One region of the Candidatus Avelusimicrobium luingense genome, then DNA from elsewhere that is predicted to be linked to it. Evidence: riboswitches for the same ligand, from Rfam matches in the RefSeq annotation. Region 1 holds a riboswitch; the other holds the start of a gene.

The links. Region 1 has a riboswitch for S-adenosylmethionine ahead of ACQY3H_RS06025 (hypothetical protein). Riboswitches for the same ligand answer to the same signal wherever they lie in the genome.
Region 2: it holds a riboswitch for S-adenosylmethionine, as region 1 does, so the genes downstream of both, ACQY3H_RS02210 (hypothetical protein) here and ACQY3H_RS06025 (hypothetical protein) in region 1, are expected to answer to the same signal.

The regions. Positions count from the first base shown of each region.
Region 1 is NZ_CACVTK010000006.1:9,362-12,776, forward strand. It holds gene ACQY3H_RS06010 (hypothetical protein) at 1-631, opposite strand, end outside; gene ACQY3H_RS06015 (hypothetical protein) at 621-770, opposite strand; tRNA gene ACQY3H_RS06020 (tRNA-Arg) at 981-1,052, shown strand; gene ACQY3H_RS06025 (hypothetical protein) at 1,489-1,782, opposite strand; SAM riboswitch class I at 1,900-1,986, opposite strand; gene ACQY3H_RS06030 (HNH endonuclease) at 2,021-3,013, opposite strand; gene ACQY3H_RS06035 (DNA cytosine methyltransferase) at 3,004-3,415, opposite strand, start outside.
Region 2 is NZ_CACVTK010000002.1:154,447-157,861, reverse strand. It holds gene ACQY3H_RS02225 (methyltransferase family protein) at 1-385, shown strand, start outside; gene ACQY3H_RS02220 (hypothetical protein) at 389-667, opposite strand; gene ACQY3H_RS02215 (hypothetical protein) at 637-1,584, opposite strand; gene ACQY3H_RS02210 (hypothetical protein) at 1,574-2,038, opposite strand; SAM riboswitch class I at 2,117-2,201, opposite strand; gene ACQY3H_RS02205 (hypothetical protein) at 2,633-2,944, shown strand; tRNA gene ACQY3H_RS02200 (tRNA-Asp) at 3,354-3,415, opposite strand, start outside.

The DNA of each region.
Region 1 (3,415 bases):
TTCCCCCCACCCCATAAATCACCCATAATAAAAGTGTAGTGAATAAACGTAAATTCAAAAATACCGCCCCGACGATGCTGGCTTTACCTGCAAAAATTTTACTCACTTTAACGGTAGCCCCCGCCAGTTTGATAATACGCGCCGTCAATACTGCGCGCACTATTAACATAAGTACCCCCAAACACAGCACCATAAACCATCTGGGAAGTGCGGTAGGCGTACGCCTAGCCGATTGAAAAACTTCACGCACGCTTCCGCGCACGAGCACTTTGGCTTGATCTTTGGCGATGCCGTCTTGCAAATTTTCCACATGCGCGAGCAGATTGGCTTGCACCTTATCAATAATATCATCAATAAAATCTTCCCACGCTCCGCACGCCAAGTGTATGGCGTATATAAATGATGCAAGCAGCGCATAACCGAAACAAAATCCCCCTACCGTCACAAGTACCAGTAGAGACAAAACGGTTTTAACCGTTGAAGAAAAAGAAGATAACCATGAGAAGTACAGGGCCAAGCCACACAACAAAAAAAGTCCCAACCCGGCGACAACATGCGGTAAAAACACCCGGCGGAAAATTTGAACGGCGTAAAGAATGCCTTGGGTAAAGGCGGATGGGTTAGTCGTCATGACAACCACAATGCCCGCAACAGCCGTTGCACACGTGACCTTCGGCTTTGTGAACGCCGGGCACGCGGTCGGAAATTTTGACGACTTTGCCTAATTTTTTATCGTAAATATAAGTACCCGTAGTATTATTTTGGCTCATACGGGTATTATAGCAAGTTTAGAACACTAGACAAAAAATCAATATTAAATTTCATCAACAAAAGATTATCTTGTTAGTAAAAACAAGAAGGAATTATTGAGTAAAAAAATATTTTTTGAAAAGATTTAGAAAAAATGTTACAATAATTAGGTAGTAAAAAATGAGTTGTAAATTTTCCGCGCAAATGCGGCGAATAAAAAACTGATTTCCGCGCCCATAGCTCAATGGATAGAGTGTCAGCCTGCGGAGCTGAAGATACAAGTTCGATTCCTGTTGGGCGCACGTCTTAAGAAATTTCCGCTCTCTTTTTGAGAGCGGATTTTTTTATCATTTATCGACGACAAATCCCCAATTTTTACTCACTTTCCTAAAACCCGAAAAATCGCTCATTTTTGGCACAAAATGGCAGAATTTTGGACACTATAATTTTGCCATTTTCTCGACGAGGATTTCTAATTTGTCAGGCAAAAATGGTGTACAATTTGGACACTAAAAAAGAGCACAAAGCCAAAAGTTCGATTCCCAGTATAAATATAGAATTGTTTTAGTTCTCGACGAGAGCGTTAGCAACATAAGCAACATTATGTATCAAAAACTATAAAACCGCTCGGCAGAAAAATGGCAGAAAAATTCTTAAAGTTCTATGCCTATTATAGGAATCGAACTTGGTATTTTATTCTGCCATTCTACATACTTTTGGCAGAATAATTACTCTAGTTTAGGATTGGCTCTCCCTATGAATATCATATTCGGGGTGATGTTTTTTCATGCGTTTCTCATAATAAAATTTACCGATGTTGGAACCACCGCATACTTTCCGTATAAGATAATCCCACTCTTTTTCCGTAAGTGTCGCTTCCAACCTGTCTCGCTCTCTCAGGAACTCTTTGGTACTTAAAATAGGGCTAATGAATTGCTCTAGCACGAAGTGTTTCCTAACCCGCCATGGAGCATTATTATAAACTTCTTGCCAATACTCACTCCACTCCGGACCTAAACGCATTCTAGCCATTTTGTTTACTATCTTCTGTATTCTTGTGCTCATAAAAATACCTCCATGTGGTTGTATTATTTATCCCACAGAGAGGCAAAAGAAAACCCATCGTAAAGATGGGCTTAAATTCGTATATTCCCATCTTCCAAGCATTAGCACCTTGCCTTGCGGTAGGTTGCTGTGTAGTCATCGGGCTTGTCCCTCGTACACTCTCTATGGTAAGTATAGTATAGCAATTTTTAGTATCGCTTTGGTTTTATCCTTTAAAAACTGATTTCCTATGAAATTCGAGATATACTTTCCTGGCTTCAGTAATTGGTAATGCCTGAAAAAAATCATTGTCATGAATTCCTATACGTTTCCAATTTTGTGCAGAAATCCAGTTGGAAAGTTGGACATGTTTATCATCGGTAAAAGTGATAAATCCTCGATCAAACAATTTGTCATAAAGAGGAGAAAGCATAAAACCATTTTGTGGATCTATTTTTTCTTTATCGGTTGAAACAGCCCAGGGTTTAATATGGCTGGCAATCAATAAGCGGTCGTCGCTAATCATAGTAATTGGGCAGAAGGGGCATTCTTCTAGCAATAGCTCTCTGTACTTCCCCTGCCCAATGCGTGCTTTTCGGATTTCTTGATTTTTAGGACTTTCTTCTTGCTCATTCTCTTGGCCTTTATTAGCTACACCCTTTCCATAAATAAAAACCAAAGGCCCATTCTTCTTTTCCGCAATAGCATCAAAATCCACAAATAATTTCCAGTAAAAGAGTGAATGTCCACTGGAATCTTTAATTTCCATGGCGGAAATATAGCTTACTAAAGGAAGAGATAGTTCACGTATTAACTGATACCCAAAATCTGACGAGTTAATGTACCCCCGAGGACCTTGTATTTGAGTCTGATCGGTAACATTAAATGGAATGACTTCTGGTAAGGTTTGCACTTTCTTCATGCGCTCAGCCCATAACGTAGGAAATTCCTTTGCACCACGATAAGGTTGAGAAGGATGCATATATTCTTCTTTGAGTGTCTCCAAATACGTAATTAAATCTTTCTTCAAAACGAAACAAGGAGCCACAAATCCTGCTTTTCCAAAAAAGGATCGCATTTCTTCTTTGGTTCCAAAATAGAGTTTGCTTTCTCCATGGCCGCCACCTAATTTATTGTCTCCCAATACTATACAATCAGGAACAGTTACGATATGATCAAATAAATTTTCGACTTTAAAATTTTGTCCGTTTATTTGCATGATTCTACCCCATATTTGGTAATATCCATTTGTTTTAGTAAAGCTATTAAGACATCTACCACGATACTATTACCTGCTTGTTGATACATGGAAGTATCAGAAACCGCAATTTTGAACGAATCTCGGAAGCCCATTAGTCGCAAGCATTCCCGAGGAGTTAATTTGCGGATACGTCCCGTATGGGTAACATAATTATCAACGCCCGCACGATGCATTTTATGCATAGTTTGTAGCAGGGGGCGAGCGATATTCAAATCGGTTTTAACCGGAGTGCTGAAATTTTTGGTACCAGTGGACAGCACATATTTTTTCACTTTATCGGACAAATAGTATTTTTCTTCTACTTTTCTCACATCAAACACAAATTCATCGCTATCAATTTTTTCCTTGCCAATAGAGGGA
Region 2 (3,415 bases), on a different contig from region 1:
TAATGTGCGGATGTTGAGCGTGACTTTAGCGGGCGGGTGGAGTGTCTTGGTTCGGTTGGTACTGGCGCTTGCCCTGTGTTATTTTACGGCGGCTCACCAAATTACACTGTCTGTATTAGGCGGACTTGTGTTTATCCACTTATACTTGGGATATAGTCTTAAACCGGAAAAAACGGCCTTTTCATACCGTTCCAAATCGGGCATGATGACGGTATTTGGGCTATTGGGGTTATATGTACACCCGGCGTTTTTCTATTTTTTCTATGTAATCGTTGCAATGTGCTTATATGGCTTAAAATGGAATTGCCCGTGCATGTGGGTATATGAGAAATACCACGGGTGTCCGTGTTTTATGCTGATCAAAAAGTGCCGATTGCAGAGATGAGGTTTATTTGGTAAATTGCACGTCCAAACAGGTGATTTTGTCGTCTTTAATTTGCATGCGAATTTTCTCGCCGTTAAATGTCCAGAAACAAAAAGTATCATTGGATTCAATGCATACTTCTACGCAACATTGATCGCTGTTTCTAAACTCATCCTTTATATTCCAAAAGTCTTTAATGTATAAGTTGCTATAAATATCGCTGTAATCCATCCATATCAATTCTTTTCCGCCTACTTGATACGTGTACGTTTTCAAAGCCGATTTTGCCCACTCCGGATCCATTTCGGCTGCTTTTTTAAGCAGATCGGAAAATTCTTTACCGGCAGCGGTTTGGCAATATAACAGTAACGTGTTCCATAGGTGCGTAGGATGCGATAATAATCTATTGCATTGTTGGTAGCTATGCGTTCGTGACAATTTAGGCAATGAAATTTAATCACATGCCCACCGGATAATGCCGAAGCGATACAAGAATAAGGTAGTAACTTTATTTTGCCGCAAGTGGGGCAGACGGCACGTGGGAAAATATAGCCGGGAGGTGTAAATTTGCCCAACCAGCAAAGTCCAAGTTCCATGAGCATAAACCCGTTGAAAACCATTTCGTCATCTTGCATTAAAATACCGGGATATAACTCGCCAAAATGATATGTTTGTCGTATGCGCGAAAGCCAGTGCCAACGTTTCCTGTCTTGCGCCAACGTGAGCGAACAGGTTAAATCCTTTTTATAACTGACAAGTCCATAATTTAAGTGGTATTGATAACCGGACATATACCAACTCCACATTTCGGGTGTAAGGCTCGCTCCTGTATTGAAGGCAGCCACTACCTGAACATAATGTTTGGTCAGTGTTTTAAGAAATACCGCTAGTTTATCCTGTTCTTCTTTTGTCCATCCTTCCACATCCAATTCTGTTAAAATTACCGTTGCTAAACTGATATGTAACCGATAAAAATTAGTTAGCATTTCTATGGGCGTTTTTTTAATAAAATCATGTATGCTGTGTGTATTAAAGACCAAAATTTCCCGCAAGGGATGTTTTTGTTTCAAATCGCGCACGAACTGCTCTAAGGCAAATGCACCGCCGATTGAGTCTCCCGTAATAATAAAACTATTATATTGCGGATCGGCTAAATTCTCGTTAATATATGATAAGTGTTTTTTTAACTCCGGTGCATTTAGAAAAAAATTATTTGTCATATTGGGGCTCCTTGTTTGTTTGGATAGTAGATATCTCACCGCGCATACCACGTAGAGAAGCGCATAGCATGGCATATTTGAATTTCATTTGCATCGTATGGTGATTTTTAATCATTTGTAGGATAACTTTATAATAAAAGTGTTTCAAATAATGCTGAATCTGCGGATAGGACTCGGGGTGCTCTTTTTGCAAATCGTCTAAAAATCCGACCTCTTTTTTTTCAGTTAAAAAAACATGCAAACTACGAATGCCGGCAAGTTTTATTTTAACGTTCATTTCCGTCGGGAATTTAAGATGTTTTAAACTATCTCCGCCAGCTTTTAGAAAATCTTCGTGGGTGATTATTTTTTTATCGTAAAGGTATTTAAATAACCCCACTTCCAATTTAGCATTGTCATCGGTGTGTTTCGATGGCAATTGTTTTTGATACATATTGTTAAGAACTATGTTCATAACTACCTCTTTTTAGATAAATTCCACAGGAGTATCAAAAAGAAAACCCATCGCAAAGATGGGCTTAAACGGTAAGAGGTCCCATCTTTCAAGCATTAGCACCTTGCTTGGGCAGGTTGCTGTGTAGTCGTCGGGCTTGCCCCTCGTACACTCTCTATGGTACTTATAGTATAGCAAAATGATGCGACAACAGGTTGTCGTGCGAATGTTATATTCTATAAAAAAGGAGAAAAACTATGAAACAATATGACATGGTTGAAATATGGAAACGCAGTAAAGAAGACGAAGATGTGCAATTAGAGGCACTTTTTGATGCGTTGTATGCGCTTAAAAGGTGACAGAGGATGATTTATTTATTTACTTACACAGTAAGGGGCTTAGAGATAGAGGATATATTTATCCCAAGAGGGAAGCCGTGCAGCACTTTATGCGTTACCAACTTACCTACAAAGGAGAGCCGTTTTTGGATAAAATGAACTGTTATCATCATAGCCCGATTGATTTGGCTATCAAATTTATGAACGTATTTCCAAAGCCATTGAACACGAAGAGGAGGGCGTAGCATTTTATACATGCACGGGCGCTCCGGCTGTGATGGGCACGATCGTGTGTATGGGCAAAATGCAAGACGGAAAGTATATAACTAATCCAACCGAAGGTGCGCCGCGCAAACTGGTGGACAAACTAACTCCCAACGATATTTTGATGTTTTTAACTAAATACGGCAAATGGCTCAAGGATCCGCTTCTGATGTTTGGCGTGTGGCGAACGTACGCTAAAAACAAGTATGGACCGTGGCTTATGTGCTTATGCCACCATTTAGGCACAGGTCGCTGGGAAGATTATTACGAATATGCTTTTGATGCCGGACTAGACGCTATTGACTATATTGGCACTAAGTTTTAACTTGACTTCTAGGCCCAGAAGAAGCGTGAAGGCGTAGATATTTATAAGCACGTGCGCCACTTCCTACCCATCCCCGGTCAGCATAAAAACAAAAGATTCTTTACAATTCACAAAAATCTGCCAAAAAGCGCATGCTCAAAGTGGTGCATAAAAATCCCCGTCGGGGTTTAACCCTAACGGGGATAAATGCTAATAATCAAAAACTAAAATACGGAGTTGACGAGATTCGTCCTGCATAAATTTCCTGACGGAAATTTTGCCCGGAACCGCCCTCGCGGTATTCGCCTTTGCCTAACGGCAAAACTCATACATCGCTGTGGGCTTCGAATCTCGACGCGGCATAAAGCAGTTTATGCCGCTCGATACTTCACAAAAATTAAAACCCCCATAAGGGGGGTTCAAATTTTTACGGAGTCGACGAGATTCGAACTCGCGGTCTCTGCCTTGACAGGGCAGCGTGTTAACCAGGCT